Regions from separate parts of the Neobacillus sp. plas4 genome, predicted to be linked through region 1. Evidence: riboswitches for the same ligand, from Rfam matches in the RefSeq annotation. Region 1 holds a riboswitch; each other region holds the start of a gene.
The links. A riboswitch is a leader RNA that binds a small molecule or an ion and turns the genes downstream of it on or off. The one in region 1 is predicted to bind cobalamin.
Positions count from the first base shown of each region.

Region 2: another riboswitch for cobalamin. It lies ahead of AC2TFD_RS11520 (ABC transporter substrate-binding protein); the one in region 1 lies ahead of AC2TFD_RS18875 (energy-coupling factor ABC transporter permease).
Region 3: another riboswitch for cobalamin. It lies ahead of cobT (nicotinate-nucleotide--dimethylbenzimidazole phosphoribosyltransferase); the one in region 1 lies ahead of AC2TFD_RS18875 (energy-coupling factor ABC transporter permease).

Region 1 covers NZ_CM170152.1:3,785,436-3,791,815, reverse strand. The annotation lists gene AC2TFD_RS18890 (ABC transporter substrate-binding protein) at 1-864, shown strand, start outside; gene AC2TFD_RS18885 (FecCD family ABC transporter permease) at 875-1,897, shown strand; gene AC2TFD_RS18880 (ATP-binding cassette domain-containing protein) at 1,894-3,285, shown strand; cobalamin riboswitch at 3,406-3,599, shown strand; gene AC2TFD_RS18875 (energy-coupling factor ABC transporter permease) at 3,847-4,515, shown strand; gene AC2TFD_RS18870 (energy-coupling factor ABC transporter substrate-binding protein) at 4,517-4,798, shown strand; gene cbiQ (cobalt ECF transporter T component CbiQ) at 4,817-5,599, shown strand; gene AC2TFD_RS18860 (energy-coupling factor ABC transporter ATP-binding protein) at 5,627-6,380, shown strand, end outside.
Region 2 covers NZ_CM170152.1:2,314,868-2,323,352, forward strand. The annotation lists gene ribE (riboflavin synthase) at 1-485, shown strand, start outside; gene ribB (3,4-dihydroxy-2-butanone-4-phosphate synthase) at 533-1,669, shown strand; gene ribH (6,7-dimethyl-8-ribityllumazine synthase) at 1,698-2,165, shown strand; cobalamin riboswitch at 2,238-2,428, shown strand; gene AC2TFD_RS11520 (ABC transporter substrate-binding protein) at 2,587-3,549, shown strand; gene AC2TFD_RS11525 (FecCD family ABC transporter permease) at 3,515-4,576, shown strand; gene AC2TFD_RS11530 (heme ABC transporter ATP-binding protein) at 4,580-6,046, shown strand; gene cbiB (adenosylcobinamide-phosphate synthase CbiB) at 6,043-7,026, shown strand; gene cobD (threonine-phosphate decarboxylase CobD) at 6,983-8,080, shown strand; gene AC2TFD_RS11545 (bifunctional adenosylcobinamide kinase/adenosylcobinamide-phosphate guanylyltransferase) at 8,041-8,485, shown strand, end outside.
Region 3 covers NZ_CM170152.1:2,659,282-2,667,766, forward strand. The annotation lists gene AC2TFD_RS13200 (SDR family oxidoreductase) at 1-741, shown strand, start outside; partial or broken gene AC2TFD_RS13205 (M20/M25/M40 family metallo-hydrolase) at 1,010-1,522, shown strand; gene AC2TFD_RS13210 (DinB family protein) at 1,771-2,268, shown strand; gene AC2TFD_RS13215 (hypothetical protein) at 2,536-2,958, shown strand; partial or broken gene AC2TFD_RS13220 (winged helix-turn-helix transcriptional regulator) at 3,080-3,193, shown strand; gene AC2TFD_RS13225 (dipeptidase) at 3,296-4,657, shown strand; gene cobT (nicotinate-nucleotide--dimethylbenzimidazole phosphoribosyltransferase) at 4,862-5,911, opposite strand; cobalamin riboswitch at 6,007-6,183, opposite strand; gene AC2TFD_RS13235 (hypothetical protein) at 6,819-7,139, shown strand; gene AC2TFD_RS13240 (cold-shock protein) at 7,576-7,779, shown strand; gene AC2TFD_RS13245 (CarD family transcriptional regulator) at 8,048-8,485, shown strand, end outside.

The DNA.
Region 1 (6,380 bases):
GAAGTGGAGAAGGAAAGTGGAGAACAATTCCCTATCACCCTCACGGATGATGCGAATCGAGAAGTAACGATAGAAGAGGAACCTAAAACAATCGTTTCAATTCAGACAAGTAATACTGAAATAGCGTTTGCACTTGGGTTAGGCGATAAAATAATCGGAGTATCCGATTATGATAACTATCCCCCAGAGGTAGAAAAAATAGAAAAGGTTGGAGCACAGGATATCAATTCAGAGCTGGTTCTGACACTCCTTCCAGACATTGCACTTGTTACGGATTATCATTATAAAACGCATCCAGAAACCTTAAAACAGTTTGAGGAAGCTGGTATTGACGTGGTGGTTGTTGGAAGTGCGGTATCTTTTGAGGACGTATATAGCAAAATTGAAATGATTGGTACGGCAACCGGAAGTAAGACGGAAGCAGATGAAATCGTTACAGATATGAAAGAGCGTCTTCAAGCAATCAAAGACAAAGCAGCAGCGATCAAAGATAAAAAGAAAGTTTGGGTTGAAGTTTCACCGGCTCCAGATATTTTTACAACAGGACAAAATACCTTTATGCATGAAATGCTTGAGACCATTCAAGCCACTAATGCCGCAGAAAATCAAGATGGCTGGGTAAAGATGACGGAAGAAGAAATAGTAAAATTAAACCCTGATGTGATTATTACCACTTATGGCTACTATGTAGATAATCCAACAGCAGGGGTGCTAAGTCGTGAAGGATGGACAGAAGTGCCGGCTATAAAAAATAAAAACGTATTTGACGTAGATAGTGATACGGTTACAAGACCCGGGCCTCGTTTAATTGAAGGAGTCGAGACACTTGCGGAATTTATCTATCCGGAAATATTTAAGAAATAAAATAGGTTGGATGTATTTGATTAGCGGAGGGCTTTTACTTGGTACAAGCCTTCTTGGCTTATTTTATAGTAGTGTCGCAGTTCCAGTCCCTGTCATTTTACATATAATTCTGGAAAAAACGTTTAACATAGGTTGGCTTGAGATGGTACCAAAAAATGAAGAAATGATCATTTGGAATATCCGACTGCCACGAGTTCTTCTTGGTTTTTGTATAGGTGCGTCTCTGGCATTAGCGGGTGCTGCTTTTCAAGGGCTATTACGCAATCCTTTAGCAGACCCCTATACCATAGGAGTATCATCTGGTGCCTCTTTAGGTGCCGTATTGGTTTTATTTTTTCAATTTACGATTGTTGGTTTAGGCAGTTTTACGCTTCCGTTTGTCGCCATTTTATTTGGATTAATCTCTTTACTCGTTGTATTTGGACTCGTTCACTTAAGCAGTAAAAGTCTTGCGATTGAAACGATCATATTGGCGGGAATCATTGTAAGTGCCTTTATTGGTGCAATTGTCTCTCTCATTATTTCATTAAGTGATAGAGACTCCATGACACAAATTATCTACTGGTTATATGGCAGTGTGGGAATGAGAGGGTGGAGTCATGTTCAACTTATTCTCCCATTTATGCTAATAGGTTCTTTTATATTATTCTATCACTACCGTGAATTAAATGCCCTGGCACTAGGTGAGGAAGCAGCAGATCATATTGGGGTGGATGTTAAAAAGGGAAAGACATTCGTTCTAATTGGTGCGTCGTTATTAACAGGTGCAGCAGTAGCTGTTTCAGGGTCAATTGGATTTGTTGGACTTGTTATTCCACACCTAGTACGACTAGTTACGGGCCCAAATCATCGACATGTCCTTCCGCTTTCCTTGATAATAGGCGGAGCTTTTCTCATATTAGCTGATTTAATGGCTAGAACCATCATTGCTCCTAAAGAGCTGCCAATTGGCGTTATCACTGCCCTCATTGGTGCACCTGTATTTGCCTTTTTATTGATTCGAGAAAGACTTGGGAGGGGGATTAGAAGATGATCAACGTTCAAAACTTGGTAGGAGGATACTTCAATTCCCCCGTTATTAATGGTATAAATTTAGAAATTGAAAAAGGAGAATTTTTTGCTCTTCTTGGTCCGAATGGGAGTGGGAAAACAACCCTTTTTAAACTCATTACAGGGCAGTTACCGACGATTAGCGGGAAAGTATCAATCTGTGGTAAAGAAATTTCTTCTCTCTCAAAACTAGAGAAAGCCAGAAAAATGGCGGTTTTAACACAGGAAGTTCAAGTATCCTTCGATTATACGGTTGAGGAAATCATTAGTCTTGGCCGCTATCCACATCAAAAGGGAATTTTTAAGCAGCTTTCGAAAGAAGACCGGAAAGTCATTGAGGAGGTAATGGAAGTAACCCAAATTAGCGACTTTCGCAATACTCAATTTCGGCGGATTAGCGGTGGTGAAAAACAGAGGGTCCTATTGGCCAAAGCTTTAGCCCAGGAGCCTGAGATCTTACTTTTAGATGAGCCTACCAATCATCTAGATATAAAACATACCTTTCACATGTTAAATCTATTAAAAGAACGGCAGCAAACAACGGGGTTAACCATTTTTGCTATCCTGCATGATTTGAATGTTGCTTCACTCTATGCAGATCGTATTGCCTTACTACATAATGGAAGTTTTTTGGAAGTAGGAGATGTAGACCTATTAAGGAAAGAAGATCAATTAAATACGGTTTACGAGGTAAAAGTGAAATCCCAATCACACCCAACTGTTCCGAAACCGCAGCTTCTCATGACACCAAACTACGCCGCATCAAGTCAGTCATGTAACTTTGAAGAATTTTATACAATAAAACAAACAGAAGAATATATTCATGTTCAATTTAATCAGCCCTTACGCACACTATCCAATACGGCAATTGGTGCTGGTATACAATGGTTAAAACATTTTTGTCATTTTTATGTGGCGGAGAATGATTTTGGTCTACACCCCGATTTAGAGCAATTGATGGAACAATACTCCATTCCTCATGAACAAGCGGCCGGAATCATGACCGCTTCAGAACTCGAGGATACTGTAATTGTAACTAAAGAAATAGAAAATTTTCATATGATGGCAATCGTGACGGCAGGAAGAGGGACGAACATCATGGTTTTCATAGATGCACATTTAACGGATGGTGCTTTAGTGGATGGATATATGACCGCCACGGAAGCAAAAGTAAAAGCATTACAGGAATACAATCTAGTAGACTCTCATTCTTCAACCGATACCCTGATTCTTGCTCTTACACAGCAAGGGGAAAAATTATCTCACGCTGGTTCAGGAACGATTGTTGGGGAAGGAATTGGCCAAATCGTGTATCATGCTGTAAAGGAAGCATTTAGCAAGTATGAAGAAAAGGTATCAATTTCATTGTAAAACAAACTATATGTGAGCTCGTTTTTTCATTTGCAAAACAAAGAATAAGGAAATTTCCTTAGGGGTTACAAGCAAATATGGTAGACAGCACCCGTCTGGAAATGTAATATAAAGAAAATCAAATACATATTTTAAACAGGCGTTATGCATCTAAGAATGTATAGCTTAATAGGGAAGTTCGGTGAAAGTCCGACACGGTACCCGCCACTGTAATCCGGAGCTAATTGCACAATGTCACTGCTTTATTTTAAAGCGGGAAGACGCAAAGAGCATCGATGGTAAGTCAGGAGACCTGCCTGTTTAGAAAGCACGACGTGACCTACGGGATATAGGGATGTGTTTACGGAGACGGAAGTATGCTTTTTTTTAAAAGCAGAACATACCATTGTTTTTTGTGAGCATTTAAACCCACCAGGTTTAAATGCTCTTTTTAGTTTGGTCACTATTTTATACGACGGAGGTAAGTTTAAAGTGAAAAAAAGATCATTATGGGTTTCATTTGTTGTCCTGTTAGGTTTAACAAGCTATTTTTGGGCGAACTCTTATCGTCCAGCCTATGCAATGCATATTATGGAAGGATTTCTACCAATTGGCTGGGCTGTTTTTTGGTGGGGAATCACCATTCCATTTGTTGCCGTTGGAATACGATCGATTTCGAAAAAATTAAAAGAAAATCCTGAATTGAAATCAATGCTAGGTCTATCTGGTGCATTTGCATTCGTTTTATCCGCGTTGAAAATTCCTTCAGTGACAGGTAGTAGTTCTCATCCAACGGGTGTAGGATTAGGGACTATTTTATTTGGCCCAACGGCGATGAGTGTTTTAGGAACAATAGTTCTTTTATTTCAATCACTATTGTTAGCACATGGTGGAATTACAACGTTAGGAGCGAATGCCTTTTCCATGGCAGTCGTCGGACCTCTACTCGCCTATGGAATATTTAAGTTTGGAAGAAAAATGAACTTATCTATAGCTGTTGCAGTCTTTTTAGCTGCAATGTTAGGGGATTTAGGGACATATTTAGTGACATCGGTTCAATTAGCGTTAGCTTTCCCTGCTGAGGTGGGTGGCTTTGTGGCTTCATTTGTAAAGTTTGCTAGTATCTTTGGTTTTACACAAGTTCCTTTAGCGATTAGTGAAGGCTTACTTACGGTTATTGTGATGAATTTACTTCAAAAATATAATATCGCAGAATTAAAGCAATTACTATCAATTAAGGAGGCAAGCTAACATGAAAAATGGAGTACTATTTTTAATTGTAATTTTATTAGCAATTATTCCATTAATTTTTCTAAATGGTGCTGAATTTGGTGGAGCTGACAGGCAAGCTGAGAAAGCGATTATCGAAGTGGCACCTGACTATGAGCCATGGATTACTGCTATATGGGAACCACCAAGTGGAGAGATTGAAAGTTTACTATTCTCATTACAAGCGGCTCTCGGTGCCATCATCATCGGATATGTCATTGGATATGGAACAGCTAGAAAAAAGTATTCTTCACCCAAACAATAGTGGAATGAATTGAATGCTATGATAAAAATTGTTGATTATGCTTATACCAGCGGATTAAAAGATGTTCATCCCGTTGAGAAGGTTAGTTTTGCACTGATCTTTCTCTTTTTTACAATTATTTCAAAAAATATTTCCGTGGCTTGTTTTACCTTTACTGTAATGAGTATTGGGGTGTTATTCAAGGCGAAAATCCCGTTTATAGCATATTTGAAACTTCTATTCGTCCCTTTTGTTTTCTTAATGACAAGCTTAGTTGCCATTTTATTTTCCATTGCACCTATTTATCAAGAAGATTTAGAGGTGCTTTGGCTGGTAGAAATAGGTTTATGGCAAATCTATATAAGTTCTTATAGTATCCAACAATCATACGAACTAGCCACAACGATTTTAGCAAGTGTGAGCTGTTTATATTTTCTTGTTTTATCAACACCTCTTAATCAATTTATCTGGGTATTAAAAAAAGTAAAACTACCAACCGTATTTGTAGAATTAATGGGGATTACCTATCGATTTATCTTTGTTTTATTGGAAAAGATGAATGAAATTTATATTGCACAATCTAGCAGGCTTGGCTATCAAAATTATAGTAGCTGGATTTACAGCGTTGCACAGCTTATTGTCAGCCTTTTCGTTAAATCGATGCTCTCAGCAAAACAGCTTCAAATCGCAATTGATAGTCGTGGTGGAGATGAACATTTGTATGATGTGGATTTATCAATGGGCTATAATCGTGGGCATTTTGTCATTATTTTTATATCGTTTGTAACACTTTTCATGATATATGTTATGTCAAAATCATGAAAGATCAATGAAAAGGACGTATGCAGAGTGAGTGAACAAATAATAACGTTTGAACAAGTTTCTTATCAATATGCAGATGGAACGATGGCATTGAATAAAATAAATCTTTCAATTGAAAAAGGGAAAAATATAGCCTTATTAGGGAATAATGGCGCTGGGAAATCGACACTATTTCTGCTTATGAACGGTATTTTAAAGCCAACAAGTGGAAGCATTTTATACAGTGGAAAGAAGTTGACCTATAAACGGAAAGAGATTCAGCAATTAAGGCAGCAAGTCGGTATTGTATTCCAAAATTCTGAAACCCAACTTTTTTCATCTAGTGTTTATGATGATATTAAGTACGGTCCAAAAAATTTAAATTTACCCACCGAAGAAATAGAGAGGCGTGTAAAGGAAGTCATCACATTAACAGAAACGGAATCGCTTAAAGATAAACCTCCTCACTTTTTAAGTATCGGACAGAAAAAAAGGGTAGCAATCGCTGGAATTCTTGCTATTGATCCAGAATTAATCGTGTTAGATGAACCAACAGCTGGACTCGATCCTTACTATTCAAATAGAATAATGGAAATTTTGGATAAAATTAATCACCGAAATCGGACGATTTTATTGTCTACTCATAATGTAGATTTAGCTTATGAGTGGGCAGATGAGGTCATCATCTTAAACAATGGGCATTTGATAGCTCAAGGAACAGCCGTTGAGGTTTTTAATAAAAGAGAAATTCTCGAAAAAAGCCATTTGCAAGTACCTTGGATCATGGAGGTGTTTGAAAGAT
Region 2 (8,485 bases), 1.5 Mb from region 1:
CTGTAGATGTTATGCCTGAAACGGTAAAAGCATCCAGCTTAAACGCACTAAAGCGGGGATCCAAAGTGAATCTTGAACGGGCAATGGCAGCTGGGGGAAGGTTTGGAGGTCACTTTGTTTCTGGTCATATTGATGGAACTGGAGTGATCAAGAGTAAAAAGCAACTCGAAAATGCCATTTATTATGAAATTGAAGCCCCGTCTGACATACTCAGGTATATTATCGTTAGGGGGTCCATTACTGTAGATGGTACAAGCCTGACTGTATTTGGAGTAAGTGATGATACCTTTACTTTATCCCTTATTCCCCACACCTTATCAGAAAGTATTATCGGTCTAAAAGATTCCGGTGATATTGTCAATTTAGAATGCGATATGATTGGCAAGTATGTAGGTCATTTCTTATCGGCAGGTTCTGGTAACGTGAACAAAAAGAGTCCCTCAGGTATTAGTGCGCAATTCCTGGAAGAACATGGATTTTTTTAAATACATAGTCAACAGCTCATATTTTTAAATTGAAAGGGGAGAAAGACTTGTTTGATCTTATAGAAGATGCGTTAGAGGATTTAAAAAACGGCAAGGTCATCATCGTTTGTGATGACGAGGACAGAGAAAACGAAGGTGATTTTATCTCCTTGGCTGAAAAAACTACTCCAGCAGTAATTAATTTAATGGCAACACACGGCCGAGGCTTAATCTGTGTACCTGTTGATGAGGAGTTAGCACGGAAATTAGAATTATTTCCTATGGTTTCAAACAATACAGATGCACATGGTACTGCCTTTACCGTTAGTATTGACCATAAATCATCGACTACGGGAATATCAGCCTTTGAGCGTTCTACTACCATTTTACGCATGCTTGACGCAGAGGCAAAGCCCTCAGACTTTATGAGACCTGGTCATATTTTCCCGTTAATTGCGAAAAAAGGTGGAGTCTTGAGAAGAACAGGACACACTGAGGCTGCAGTGGATTTGGCCAAATTATGCGGATCTCAGCCTGCGGGAGTCATCTGTGAAATTATGAATGAAGATGGAACCATGGCTCGTGTTCCTCAATTAAGAAAAATTGCCGATGATCTAAAAGTTAAAATGATTACCATTAAAGACTTGATTGAATATCGCAATAATAAAGAACAGCTGGTCAACCGCGAAATTGAAATAAATTTACCAACAGAATTTGGTGATTTTAAGGCTGTTGGTTATTCAAATGTGATCGATGGAAAAGAACATCTTGCTTTAGTAAAGGGAGAATTAAATCCTGATGCCCCTATTCTAATACGCGTTCATTCAGAATGTTTAACTGGGGATGTTTTTGGTTCATTCCGCTGTAATTGCCAATCAGAGTTACATGCTGCCTTAAGCCAAATTGAACAAGAAGGCAATGGAGTCCTTCTTTATATGCGTCAGGATAGCGGCTTAGTAAATAAATTGCGGACATACAAGCTCCAAGAAGAGAGTCAGGATGCTGCCCTAGGCAATGGAAATGAAGATGTTTTACGTGAATTTGGTATTGGCGCTCAGATATTAAGGGATTTAGGGGTTAGAAAAATGAAATTATTAACCAATAATCCAAAGAAAATAAAAGGAATAATGGGATACGATCTTGAAGTGGTAGAAACTGTTCCTTTGCAAATGGAAATACAAAAGGAAAATGTTAATCTAAAATAAACTACAAGAATAATCGGAGGTAAAAAAAATGAAAAATATTTATGAAGGTAATTTAGTAGGTTCTGGTTTAAAGATAGGAATCGTAGTTGGGCGTTTTAATGAGTTTATTACGAGTAAATTACTTAGCGGTGCACAGGATGCTCTAAAAAGACATGGGGTAAGCGAAACAGACGTGGACATCGCTTGGGTGCCAGGTGCATTTGAAATTCCATTAATTGCTCAAAAAATGGCTAATAGCAAAAAATATGACGCGGTTATTACATTAGGGACGGTAATTCGTGGTTCCACACCACATTTTGATTTTGTTTGCAGTGAAGTGGCCAAGGGTGTTTCTAAAATTACCCTAAGCAGCGGTATTCCTGTTGTTTTTGGTGTTTTAACAACGGATTCCATCGAGCAGGCTATTGAGCGTGCTGGAACGAAAGCGGGGAATAAAGGCTGGGATTCTGCAACTGGAGCCATTGAAATGGCAAACTTATGCAGAAGCTTTGAATAATAAATTTTATGAAGAATTTTGTAATAAAAAGATTCCATTTATTCCGCTTTCCTATATAATTGGTTTATCATAATAAAATATTATTGAATAGGTGCTGAAATTCTATCAAGAATTTTTAGCTTAAAAGGGAAGTTTGGTTAAAAGCCAACGCGGTCCCGCCACTGTAAATGGGAGCAACCTGCAAATTGTCACTGTCAGATGATGGGAAGACGCAGGAAGCAATGACCATGAGCCAGGAAACCTGCCTAATTCTTGTGCGCCAAAGACACCTACGAGGATAGGGGTGTGGACGACTAGAATCATTTTACATTTTGTATGGATCTATTCAAACCAACATCTCTACGCTGCCGTAGAGATGTTTTTTTATAAATTTTTGGCTGCATATTTCATATGATGAGATTACTACATAGGAGGAAACACAATGAAAAAATTATCTACACTTCTTTTTCTGCTAATGTTAACAATAGGAGTATTAGCAGCCTGTGGGGAACAAAAAGAACAGGTGAAAGAACAGAACATTGGGAATACTAGTAAAACTGCGGAAACTGCTTTTCCGGTTACTATAAAAGACGCATTAGATGATGAAGTAACCATTAATCAAAAGCCGGATAAAATTGTATCATTAATCCCAAGTAATACAGAGATTGCTTTTGCCATAGGACTTGGAGAAGAAATTGTTGGAGTCTCCAATTTTGATAATTATCCTGAAGAAGTTACGGCCAAAGAGAAAATTGGCGACCTGACTGTAAATATTGAAAAGATTATTTCATTACAGCCCAATTTAGTGTTAGCCCACGCGTCAACTGCCCATAACATAACAGAAGGACTTCAACAGTTAAGAGATTCTGGAATAACTGTCTTAGTTGTGAATGATGCACAAACTTTTGATGGAGTTTATGATTCCATTGCCATGATAGGGAAAGCTACTGGTGCAACAAAAGAAGCGGACAGCCTAATAAAAGATATGCAAGCTAAATTGGCTGAAATAAAAGACAAAGCTGCAAAAATAACAGAAAAGAAAAAGGTACTAGTTGAGGTTTCACCTGCACCGGATCTTTTTACTACAGGGAAAAACACTTTTATGGATGACATGATCGGTCTAATCAATGCCGAGAATATTGCAAACGATCAAGAAGGCTGGATTAAAATAGATGAAGAAGCGATGATTACACGGAACCCAGATGTAATCATTACTACTTACGGATTTTATGATGATAAAGCTGTGGAAACTGTCTTAGAGAGAGCAGGATGGGAAAATGTGAATGCGATTAAAAACAAGCAAGTTATTGATGTCGATTCTGATCGCGTAACACGTTCAGGTCCAAGGATTGTAGAAGGAGTAGAGGAACTTGCAAAAGCTGTCTATCCAGAAGTTTTTAAATAATAAGTTCATAGCTTATCTGGCAGCAGGAAGCTTCCTCGTTCTTTCATTATTATTAGGAATATCAATAGGAACCGTTTCGGTTCCTATCTTTACTATTCTTCAAATTATTGCCGCAAAATTAGTTGGAATTATTTCACTTGATCAAATCGATCCTATGTTCTCAAGTATCGTCTGGAATATTCGTTTACCACGGGTTATACTAGCTGGAATCGTAGGGGCATCTCTAGCAATTGCAGGAGCAGCTTTTCAAGGTCTACTAAGGAATCCATTAGCAGATCCCTATACGTTAGGAGTATCTTCTGGAGCCTCGGTCGGAGCTGTGTTGACTTTGTTTTTTCAACTTTCCATTCCATTTGCGGGTTCATTTACACTGCCATTATTAAGTATTCTATTTTCATTTCTTACCATTTTTTTTGTACTTGCTTTTGCCCGAAAAATTGAACGTTCCATGAGGGTTGAAACCATTATTTTAACAGGCATTATATTTAGTTCTTTTCTTGGTGCAATCATTTCGCTCATGATTGCATTAACAGGTGATGAGTTAAGACAAATTATTGGCTGGCTTTTGGGAAGTGTCTCCATGAGAGGCTGGGAATACATAAAGATTATTTTGCCATTTTTTATTTTAGGATCGGCGATACTTATTTTTAATGTTAAGGAATTAAATGCGATGTCCTTTGGGGAAGAACGTGCACAGCATTTAGGTGTAAATGTTCAAAAAAGAAAACTGATGATCTTGACTGCGGGATCCATTTTAACAGGAGCTGCTGTTGCGGTTTCAGGCACAATTGGTTTTGTTGGCCTGGTAATTCCGCATTTATCGAGATTATTATGGGGACCGGATCATAGGCATTTACTCCCTTTATCGATTATAACAGGCAGTGGATTTTTAATCTTGGCAGATCTCATTTCGAGAACGATTATCTCTCCTGTCGAGTTACCAATTGGGGTCATTACTGCATTAGTTGGTACTCCAGTTTTTGCATTAATCCTTTTGCAAAGAAGAAGGAAGGAAAGAAGTGAATAAAGCATGCTAAACGTTCAACAGGTTTCTGGTGGATATTCGAATGAAGCAGTAGTGAAGGAAATTTCCTTTGAAGTCCAAGCAGGAGAGTTATTTGGGATAGTGGGGCCGAATGGAAGCGGAAAGACCACTCTTTTAAAAATGATCAGCGGTATCCTGCCAATTACCAAAGGTAACATTTATATTATGGAAAAAAAGATACAGGATTATAGTACCAAACAGCTGGCACAAATTGTTGCGGTTTTATCTCAGCATTCGTCGCAATCATTCTCATATACAGTAAAAGAAACGGTTTCTCTTGGTCGATACGCACACCAAAAGGGCTGGTTTCAAACATGGGAAGATTCAGACGAGGAAGTCGTTCAAAAAGTGATGAAGCAGACAGGGATATCAGCTTTTCAAAATAAAAATATTCAGCAATTATCTGGGGGAGAAAAACAACGGGTTTTTCTGGCTCAGGCGCTTGCACAAGAACCTAAAATTTTATTGCTGGATGAACCTACAAATCATTTGGATTTGTCTTATCAAAAGGAATTGCTAGATTTACTCAAATATTGGACCACAGAAAGTGGTTTGACAGTCCTATCTATCTTTCATGATTTAAATCTCGCAGGCTTATATTGTGACAGAATCCTATTGCTCGAAAACGGAAACATCCATATCAATCATATCCCGAACGAGGTTCTAAGGGAAGAAAGAATACGCGAGGTATATCATACAGAAATTCAGAAGCAACCACATCCTAAAGTAGCTGCACCACAATTAATGTTATTGCCTGCGTACAAAACGGAAATGGAAAGTGTTCAAATAAATGAAGAAATGCTGGAAAAATCCCATGAGCTTATCCAGCTAAAGGCCACTGTTCCGTTACGGACCATGTCATCGGGAGTGATTGGTTCAGGAACTGGCTGGCATCATACATTTGTTAATCGACATGTTGATAAGGACTACAATTGCAGCGATCATCGCCAAGAAATGGCCGACTTTCTAAAATCAAATGGGTTTGAACCATCTGAAACCGTAGGAATGATGACGGCAGTGATCCTTGATGATGTAATCTACAAATTTTTTGAACAGGACGGATTTTCATTATTCGTAGTCATCACGGCAGGAGTAGGAAACGCTGTGGATGCCTCAAAAAGTGATCAACATTCCTACAGGAGTGTGCCTGGCACCATTAATACATGGATATTCATTAACGGTGAATTAACAGAAGAGGCATTTATTCAAAGTATTATGACCGCTACAGAAGCAAAAACAAAGGCGCTTCACGATTTAGAAGTAATGGACCGGGTGACAGGCACCATTGCTAGTGGTACTTCAACGGATAGTATTTTAATTGCCGCAACACAGGCTGGAGAAAGGTTGGAGTATGCTGGTACCATTACACCATTAGGAAAAATGATTGGAAAAGCCGTATACGAATGCACGTCAGAGGCCATTCTAAAATCTCAAAAAAGGAAACAAGTATGATCGTCTATCATTTAATAGCCATAACTTTAGCCTATTTTATTGACATATTTGTAGGAGACCCACCCAATTGGCCGCATCCTGTAAGATGGATAGGGTCGATGATTGCGTTTTTTGAAAAACGATTAAACACAGGAAAGAATAAAAAGTTAAAAGGGGTTGCAATGCTCCTTTTTGTTTTATTGATTGCATTTTCTACAGTATTAATAGTAGTTGTAATCAGTTATAAGATTCATCCAGTTGTGGGTATAGCGGTGGAAGGTATCATCATTGCGACCACCATTGCTCAGAAAAGTTTGAAACAAGCAGCTCTTGAGGTGTATGAACCATTAGGCAGAGGAGACTTGCCCTCAGCAAGAATAAAATTATCCTATATCGTCGGCCGGGACACCGAAGGTCTTGATGAAGGTGAAATTGCTCGTGGAGCTATTGAGACGGTTGCTGAAAATACAAGTGATGGGGTGACGGCACCGTTATTTTGGGCTCTTATAGGCGGGGCACCGCTCGCAATGGTTTATAGGGCAACGAATACCTGTGATTCAATGGCAGGCTATTTAAATGAAAGATTTAAAGAATTTGGCTGGGCTTCTGCTAAATGGGACGACGTGATGAATTGGATTCCAAGCCGTATAACAGGGATTCTTATGCTGCTTGGTACAAAGCCTTTGGAAATAAGGTATCGAAGAGCGTGGACCATTCTTATTCGTGACGCAAAAAAACATCCTAGCCCTAACAGCGGCTGGGGTGAAGCAGCTGTTGCAGCAATATTGGGGATTCAACTTGGCGGTATCAATTATTACAAAGGAATCGTTTCGAACCGTGCCAGGATGGGGGAAGCAATAAACTCCATTCAAGCCGATCATATTATTCTGGCTAATCGAGTAATGGGTAAGACAGTTTTATTATTTATTCTATTTTTATGGATAGGTGGGATGACACTTGAATTTGCCTTCACATGGCTCCAATCCACAGTACCTTTTTAAGGCGATGGGGCGAACACTCCCCAAGCAGTTTATCGATTTCAGTGCCAATATCAATCCAATTGGTCCACCGTCTGATTTAAAGGAGAAGTGGAACGATTTTTATAATGAAATTATGGTTTATCCTGACCCGTTAGCAGTTAGGCTTAAGGATAGGATAGCTGAAAAGGAACAAATATCTGTCGATTTAATTTTAATTGGAAATGGCGGCGCTGAGCTGATTTCACTAGTAGCACGGTATCTTTCAGGAAAAAAGATCGTTGTAATCGAACCAGCATTTTCTGAATATGAAACAGCTTGTCGTGCTAATCAGTGTGAAATTCAATACCATCAATTAAAGGGGCCGAATTTCGAGTTAAATCTAGATGATTTACAAACAAGCCTATTGAATGCGGAGGCCCTATTTTTGTGTAATCCGAATAATCCAACGGGCATTCACTATCCAAAATCAACGATTCTTTCTATTCTGGAGGAATGTGAAAAGCAAAATTGCTATTTAATTTTGGATGAGGCTTTCTATGATTTTTTAATAGACTATGACTCCTTTATCCCTTACATAAATAGGTTTTCTAAATTAATCATTATCCGCTCATTGACAAAGATGTTTGCAATTCCAGGTCTAAGGCTGGGCTATTTGGCTGCAGCTTCGAACATCGTTACTGAACTTAGTGCACTACAGCCGCATTGGAGTATCAATAGCATTGCCTTACTGGCTGGTGAACTATGTATTGTAAATAATGAATTTATTAAAAAGACTCAAAGCTATATTAGGGAAGAACGAGAGCGGTTACTGTCGTTTTATAAGCAATATCATTTTGAGTTTACGCCTTCCAAAGTCAATTTTTATTTACTACGAGATCCTTATCTCGAGGGGCAGATGGACCTTTTTGAATTTCTTATTCAAAAAGAAATCATTCCCCGCCATACGTTTAATTTTCCCGGGTTGGATGGAAATTGGCTTCGCTTTGCGATAAAGAGCAAGGAAGAAAATAGTAAGCTAATGGAGGTGTTAAAAGAATGGCGACACCTTCATTCATCTTCATTACTGGAGGGGTAAGAAGCGGGAAAAGCAGCTTTGCTGAAAAAATGGCGGTTGACCTGGCATTAAAAGAGGGCGGAAATTTAAATTACCTTGCAACCGGTATTGCATCCGACCAAGAAATGCGGGAACGAATTGGTAAGCATCAGCAGGATCGATCTATAGGTGAGTCAAATTGGAGAACAATCGAGAAGCCTGCACATATTGGGGAAATAGCGAATATGTTTGGCAGTCAGGATATTATTTTACTAGATTGTGTTACAACTCTATTAAACAATGAATTGTTTGCTGCTAATCAACAATGGGATGCGTCCTTTTTAAATGAAGTGAAGGAAAATATCGTGACTGGGATAAATGAAATACGGAATACTGGAAAAGTTTTACTTGTTGTTAGTAATGAAGTATTTCATGAACACTTAGCTA
Region 3 (8,485 bases), 1.1 Mb from region 1:
GGCAAGAACGTAGTTATTACTGGAGGAGATAGTGGAATAGGACGAGCAGCATCCATTGCATTTGCGAAAGAAGGAGCAAATGTTGCAATCTTTTACTTAAACGAAAGCAATGATGCGGAAGAAACGAAACAACATGTTGAGGAGCAAGGGGGAAGATGTCTATTACTATCTGGGGATATTGGTGATGAATCCTTTTGTCAGGTAGCTGTCAAACAAGTAGTAGATGAATTTGGCGGAATAGATATAGTGGTGAATAATGCAGCGGAGCAGCATCCACAAGAAAGCATACTGGACATTACGACTGAACAGCTGGAAAAGACATTTCGAACAAATATTTTCTCCATGTTTCACATAACAAAAGCGGCCTTACCGCACCTGAAGGAAGGTAGTTCCATTATTAATACAACCTCGGTTACAGCTTACAAAGGTCATCCTACGCTTGTTGACTATTCTGCCTCAAAAGGTGCTATAACAGCCTTCACCCGTTCTCTTGCATTACAGTTAGCTGAAAAGGGAATCAGGGTTAATGGGGTAGCTCCTGGACCAATATGGACTCCGCTCATTCCATCGACATTTACAGAAGAGGAAGTAGGCAAATTTGGTCAGAATACACCGTTGAAGCGGCCAGGTCAACCGGAAGAACTCGCACCTGCATATGTTTATTTGGCATCAAATATCGATTCATCCTTTGTAACAGGGCAAATATTGCATGTTAATGGCGGAACGATTGTAAATGGCTAAATCGAAATTTATATACAAAAGCACTAAACGCGGTCAGTCCCATGCATTGGGAAACTGGTTGCGTTTTTTTGAATAATAAAGCATTTTTGAAGACTTAACAATCGGATTGGTCCAGCAAACGGTCGAAGTTCCCTTGATACTATTTTGCAGTGCCAGGCACTTTCAATATGCTCAAATAAAAACTCTCCCTTTTTTAGAGCTGATTTTCTATTTTCTTCCTACTTTTTGTGAAAAATAGAATAGAAAATATAAAGGAATAGGTGAGGTCATGAGTCAATTATCCGATTTTGTATCCAAGCATTATCATCAAAATGTTGAGGAATTAAAAGAATTACTTCGTATTCCAAGCATAAGTTCCTTATCTGAGCATAAAGAGGATATCCAAAAAGCAGCTTCCTGGATCGCCAATGTATTAGAAGGCATCGGAATGGAACATGTGGAAATCGTCCAGACAAAAGGTCATCCGATTATTTATGGTGACTGGCTTCATCAGAAAAATGCGCCAACTGTCTTAGTATACGGTCATTATGATGTACAGCCTGTTGATCCACTTCATTTATGGGAAACGCCTCCGTTTGAACCAACGATCCGTGATGAAAAGATCTTTGCCAGAGGGGCAACCGACGACAAAGGGCAGACGTTCTTACATATTAAAGCAGTCGAATCACTACTGAAAGTAGAAGGTAAATTACCGGTTAATGTAAAATTTTGCATCGAAGGAGAAGAAGAAATCGGAAGTCCTCATCAGCGTAAAGAAGATAAGCGGTTCTTAAAATCTGATAAATCAGCGGATATTGTCTTATAAAATCAAAGACCAGGTATGTCCTTTAGCCAACAGGTCGACCATTAAAATAAAATGTACCCTATAGAGTAGACACTTAAAAAGGTCTGCCCTATAGGGTACTTTATTTGTCAAGATGAAGGCATAAAAGCTGGATGAGCCGAATAAGTCATAGTGATCATGGTTTTGTTTTTTTTCTTGTCTTTTAACTTTGAAAGATTACACTAAACAGAGAGGAGATTGGTTGTATGCAAGCAGTAACCAAAATGTTTTTAGAACAACTCGACATGCATTGCCATGAGAATGAATGGTTTGCCTCCATGGATCAGGCGCTTCATGGAGTCATCGCAGCTGAGGCAGCATGGACAAGTTCGGGAATCAGCAATTCGATTTGGCAGATTGTCAACCACTTGATATTTTGGAATGAAGATGTAATACATCGAATTAAGGGAACAGAGAATCCGCATAAGGCAGAAGACAATGAAGAAACCTTTGGAAATCCGGGTGATCCAGAAGACGAAATTGGATGGGCTCAGACAGTGCAGCGCCTCAATGAAGTTATGAATAAATTAAAAACGCTCATTGCGGAACTTGACGATGAAAAGTTAAAAGCTCCTTATGCAGCTAACAGGTACTCTATTGAGCGTTTACTCAGCAATATCATGATGCACGATACGTATCATCTCGGCCAAATTGTTCTGTTGCGAAAGTTGCAATCCTCTTGGGGTGGCGTTGATTGGTCCTAAAGCACCATAATTCAGCGACCTTCCTCGCCCAGCCATAAAAGCAGTATTGACGGTGTGAAGCCCATTTCATTCTCTTTGGTGACGCGGGTGATTTTCTACGGTATTCAACGTATGTAAAGATAGTAGAAATGCCAGTTTTCTATCTTTGTAGAAGGAATATATTAAGGATGTCAGGAAGGTGCAATTAAGGATAACTTCGGTAATATTCCTTTATTATTTAATAAACAATATAATATGTTTATTAAATAATAAATAGGAGATTACATCATGATACCAGATTTCATTCTAATTGCATTATTTGTGTTTCTTTTAATATTGGTTGTATTTTTATTGAAAAAGAAAGAAAAGCACAAGCGCCCAGAAAATAACCAAGTTGTAGATAGACCAGAAAACAAGGTACTAATAAATAATATACTCAATAATGATACAGAAGGCGTTAAGAGAAGTTTTGAAAGCTATAGAGCAGCTCCTCATTCAAAATCTCAATTCGGTGAGTCTGCATTAGAATTAGCTATACAAAAGGATAATAAATATATAGTTGCTTATTTAATTAAGTATGGAGCAATACCAAATGCAATGGAAAGGGAAGAAGCCTTTAAAAGAGGAAATAAGGAAATAATTGAAATGCTAGAGACAGGCAACCATTTAAGATTAATTAAAGAGTATGAGTTTTTCAAGAAAACAAAATGATTGTTTATCAAGCACCTCAATTTATAGGGTGCTTTTTATTATCGGGCTTGAGTCACTTAAACACCGAACAGGAATAACAAAAACAAAGACCATCCTATAATGAATGGGCTTTGTAAAATTTCCTATAGGTGAATATTCATTAACTGAGCATGGAAGAAAACTTTTACCGATTTTAGAGGCTATGTACGACTGTGGCAAAGATTACATTCTATTTTGTAGTGCCAGGCACTTTTAATATGCTCAAATAAACTCTCTCCCTTTTTTAGAGCAGATTTTCTATTTTCTTCCTAGTTTTTGTGTACAATAGAATGGAAAATAAAAAAGAATAGGTGAGATCATGAGTCAATTATCCGAATTTGTATCCAAGCATCATCATCAAAATGTTGAGGAATTAAAAGAATTACTTCGTATTCCAAGCATAAGTTCCTTATCTGAGCATAAAGAGGACATCCAAAAAGCAGCTTCCTGGATTGCCAATAAGTTAGAAAACATTGGAATGGAACACGTTGAAATCGTACAAACAAAAGGTCATCCAATTATTTATGGTGACTGGCTCCATCAGGAAAATGCGCCCACTGTATTAGTTTACGGTCATTATGACGTACAGCCCGTTGACCCAATTCACTTATGGGAAACCCCTCCGTTTGAACCAAACATCCGAGATGAAAAAATCTTCGCGAGAGGAGCAACAGACGACAAAGGGCAGACGTTCTTACATATTAAAGCAGTTGAGACTCTCCTAAAAGTAGAAGGTAAATTACCGGTCAACCTTAAATTTTGTATCGAAGGAGAAGAAGAAATCGGAAGTCCAAATCTTCCACAGTATTTATCCGACAATAAAGAAAAATTAGCCTGTGATGTCGTGGTCATATCCGATTCTGATATGTGGGATAGAGGCGTTCCTGCAATTACATATTCTTTAAGAGGTCTGGCTGCTCTCGAGGTTTCTCTTAAAACGGCAAATACGGATTTGCATTCAGGCATGTTCGGCGGAGGAGTTCAGAACGCTAACCATTTATTAGTGAAGCTGCTTTCAACTCTTCATGATGAAAATGGAAAGGTAAATGTGGATCAGTTCTATGATGATGTTATAGAATTGACAGAATTTGAGAAGGAACAAATTAAAGCACTGGGCTTTGATGAAGAAAAGCTAAAAAAACAATTAGGTTTAGCAGAATTAACTGGTGGGGAAAATAATTACCCATATCCAGAGAAAGTTAGTTCGCGGCCAACATTAGAATTAAACGGCATATGGGGTGGATTTCAGGGGGAAGGTACAAAAACCGTCATTCCGAACGAGGCACATGCCAAAATCACCTGCCGTCTAGTCAATAATCAAAATCCAGAAAAGATCCAGGGCTTAATCAAAAAGCATTTGGAAGAACACGCACCAAAAGGCTGCACAGTAAAAGTGACACTTCAAGATACAGGAAATCCATTCTTAACCCCAATCGATGATCCGATGATTCAAAAAGCTGCTGAGGCCTATGAAAAGGTTTATGGGAAAACACCTGTTTATAAAAGAGAAGGGGGTTCGATTCCGATTGTATCGGATTTCAACCATACCCTAAATTCTCCAGTTATCTTAATGGGATTCGGCTTGCCAGATGAAAATCTCCATGCACCGAATGAACATTTTAACTTAGAAAACTTTGATAAAGGGATTTTAACGATTTGTTCCTTTTTAGATTTAATCTGAATAGATAGGCAAGGGAGGGATCGCATAACATCCCTCTTTTTTGCCGATAAAAGTGCCAGTCTCCTTCCAAATTTTTGGTTGGTACTGGAACTTTTTTCTCTGGGAGGAGCGGGTAAAAGGACCAACTTATAAATAAATTTAACAATAACTTGAAGGGATGGAGGACAGATCCCACTGTCCCAGTTACTTCTAAATCCTACACTATTATATTTCCATTCCTACGTCCACAAAGGTTGGCATATTTTTCATCATAGAGCAGGCTGCTTCTATAATAGGGAAAGCCAAAGCAGCACCGGAACCTTCTCCTAAGCACATATCCATGTGTAACATTGGTTCGATTCCTAGCAGATCACTCGCTATTTTTCCACCTGGTTCTAGAGAGGCATGGGAGGTGATGAAATATTCCTTCGCTTTCGGTTCAATCCTTGCAGCAATTAAAGCAGATATGGTTGAAATATAGCCATCGATTACAACTGGAATTCTATTAGCTGCAGCCGCAAGCATAACACCTGCCATTCCACCTATTTCTAGTCCACCAATTTTGGCTAAAACATCGATTCCATCCTTACAATCTGGCTTGTTGATCTCAATCGCTTTCCTAATTACAGCTGCTTTATGTTCGATTCCTCCTGTACCTAACCCAGCCCCTCTTCCAGTAATCTCTATAGGATCACAATTTTTTAAAACGGACAAGATCGCTGTACTAGGAGTTGTGTTGCAAATCCCCATCTCACCTGTACCAAGTAAATTGACTCCTTTTTTTATTTCTTCATGAGCAATTTCTATCCCAACCTCTATGGATTTTATCGCTTCCTCCCTCGTCATAGCAGGACCCTTTGCCATATTGTCTGTACCATTCTTTATTTTTTTAATAATGACACCTGCGTCACTTGGGATCTCTCCCTTTATTCCAACATCTACTGCAACAATCTTAGCTCCAGTAACTTTCCCTATCACACATACTCCCGTTAATCCTTTTGCAAAATTCAACGTTTGTGCAAAAGTTACCTCCTGTGGATTACTTGTTACCCCTTCTTCATAAACTCCATGATCGCCCGCCATCACAATAACCGCTTTCTGATCAATCTCAGGATAGAGCTTTCCTGTAATCCCCGCTAATTGTATAGCAAGGGATTCTAACTTTCCCAAGCTTTTAGGAGGCTTAATAAGACTGTCCACTCTGGCCCTTGCTTTTACTACCATTTCTTGATCCAATCCCTCAATTTTTTCAATCGTTTGTTGTAATAATTTCATTTTTTCTTCTCCTTTCTTTTTAAGACCCTATTCAACAAAAAAAGTCTGTAGTTTATTTGATTAACAAATAAACTACAGACTTTTCCATTATCTATAAGAGTCAAAGCAGATAGGCAGGTCTCCTGGCTTAGGATCGTCACTTCATCAGGCCTTCCCAGAGATAACTCCAGTGGCATTTCTAATGAAACTCCCCATTACAGTGGTGGGACCGCTGAAGATTCTCACTCCATTCCCTATTCTCCCCAAAGGGCACCTACTACTTATATGTATTTTTCACTTAAACTTAAAATAGCAAAGACCTCTCCTTAAGTCAATTGGAAGAGGAAGGTTTCTTAAAGAGGATGACAGTTTGTTAGAGGAACTGTCCGTAACGTTAACCAATTTCCAATCGGATGAGGTGGTAAAGGAAGCTATCTTAGGAAGGATAATACCATTATTTATGCTGCTTAAATCGTTGAAAACATTAAATCAGACTTTGCGGTCCAAGTTCTAAGAGAAGCCTACCGTTCTGCAAAAGAACTGGATCATCAAGATATTATAATTGAAGCACTTTGTCACCAGCTTTCGGAAGAAGCTCTTCCTGAAATTAACGAACACATGAAGCTAGAAGGTTTGTGAACTGATAATCATACAGAATATATTTTGTCAGAATCCGAATCTGAAATAATGGAATAATCCTTGTATTTTTTAAACATAGAAAAATCAGATGTGGTAAAAATACAACTATTGATATTATCATGAGATACAGGACATTGAAGTGAAAGGGGGAGAAGTATTCGTATAATTCCTCTAACACCTAAAACCGACCTTTCTCTTTTCAAACAAACGGTAGAAGTATTGATTGAGTAGTTGATTAACGAAGTAGAGGATAAAGCATTGTATCTAGTTAAGGTGGAGGCGATAAGACATGAAAACATTTGATTTAAAATCAGGAACAGTTGTAATGGTAGATGAAAATCAAATTGTTATTGAAAGATCCGGTGGGAAAAGTGCCATGAAAGGGCTGTTTGCGGGAAGAGCTATGGGCCAAATGACCATTAAAATATCAGCTGTAACAGGCTTGATTTACTTTGCCGATTATATGGTGATTTGTGCTTCAGGACTGCCAACTCCAAACGATTTTAAACTAACAAGCGTAGCAGAAATAAAACAATATCCGAATTGTATTGTGGCAAAAGAAAAAGAACTAGAAGAGCTTTACCAATACCTTAGTGGATTTATTAAATAAATGGCGGTCTCTGCTTTTTGAATTGTACTGCGAAGCAAGTTTAATTCGTTTTTAAAATTATAATAGATCCTATATGAACGGTGGTCAGGTTGATGCATAATGGCAGCATTTTTATTATAAAAGAAGATAACACGTTATTGAAAATGGAAGAAACTTCTTATGATTCTAAGGAGATTCTTTAGTAACTATTAGATTGTAAGCATGCACACAGAATATGGAGTGAATCCTGATACAAAATATACGGCAATGATTTTCAAAAAGAAATAGTGAGCTCAATGAATTTTTTCTGTATCTTTACATTTCTTACAAAAAATGTTATGTTTAAAAAGAATTATTTTTGTTCGGTGTAAAGGATTTGTTACTTTTCATCTTGTTGATCACTGGGAGCAGGGATAGTATTACATTGTGTGTGTTTACACACTAGGAGGCAATACAAATGGAAAAAGGTAATGTTAAATGGTTTAATGGCGAAAAAGGCTTCGGATTCATCGAACGTGAAGGTGGAGACGATGTATTCGTTCATTTCTCAGCGATTCAAGGCGAAGGTTACAAAACTTTAGAAGAAGGTCAAGCAGTGACTTTTGATGTGGAGCAAGGCCAACGTGGACCTCAAGCTTCAAACGTACGTAAAGCTGCATAATTTTACAAAGCAGGGATGGCAGGCTCTTTTATGGGAGTCTGCTTTTCTTTTTCTGTGAAACAAAGAACCCCCACTTGTAAAGGAGTAGGGAACATGAAAACAGTAAAGCGGGAAAATCAACCTTCCCTTTATTGGTAATCCGACACGATTCCTATTGTTTTTTCTGATTTCTAAAGAAAAAGTAGTTGACACTTAAAATAAATTTATGATAAAATTGAAAATTTGATAAAAAATAATATATATGTTAAGGTAAAGAATGTTACCATATATGGAGGTGGATTATTTGTTTCAAATTGGCGATAACATTGTTTATCCAATGCACGGAGTAGGTATAATTAAAGCCATAGAAGAAAAGGAAATTTCAGGGGAAAAACAACAGTATTATGTCATAAAAATGTTAATCGGTAATATGCAAGTCATGATTCCTACGGGTAAAATATTGAGTTCAAATATACGCCCTGTTACTGATATAATTGCATTAAAACACATCATAAACATTTTTCATCATGGAGAATCAGATAGATTACTGCCGTGGAAACAAAGGTATAAAGTGAACACGGACAAAATAAAAACGGGTAAAATACAAGAATGTACTGAAGTTGTACGTGATTTAATTCGTATGAAGAAAGAAAAAGCACTTAATTCAAGCGAAAAAAAAATGCTAGATAACGCGCGTGAATTTTTGATTAGTGAACTGGGATTAATT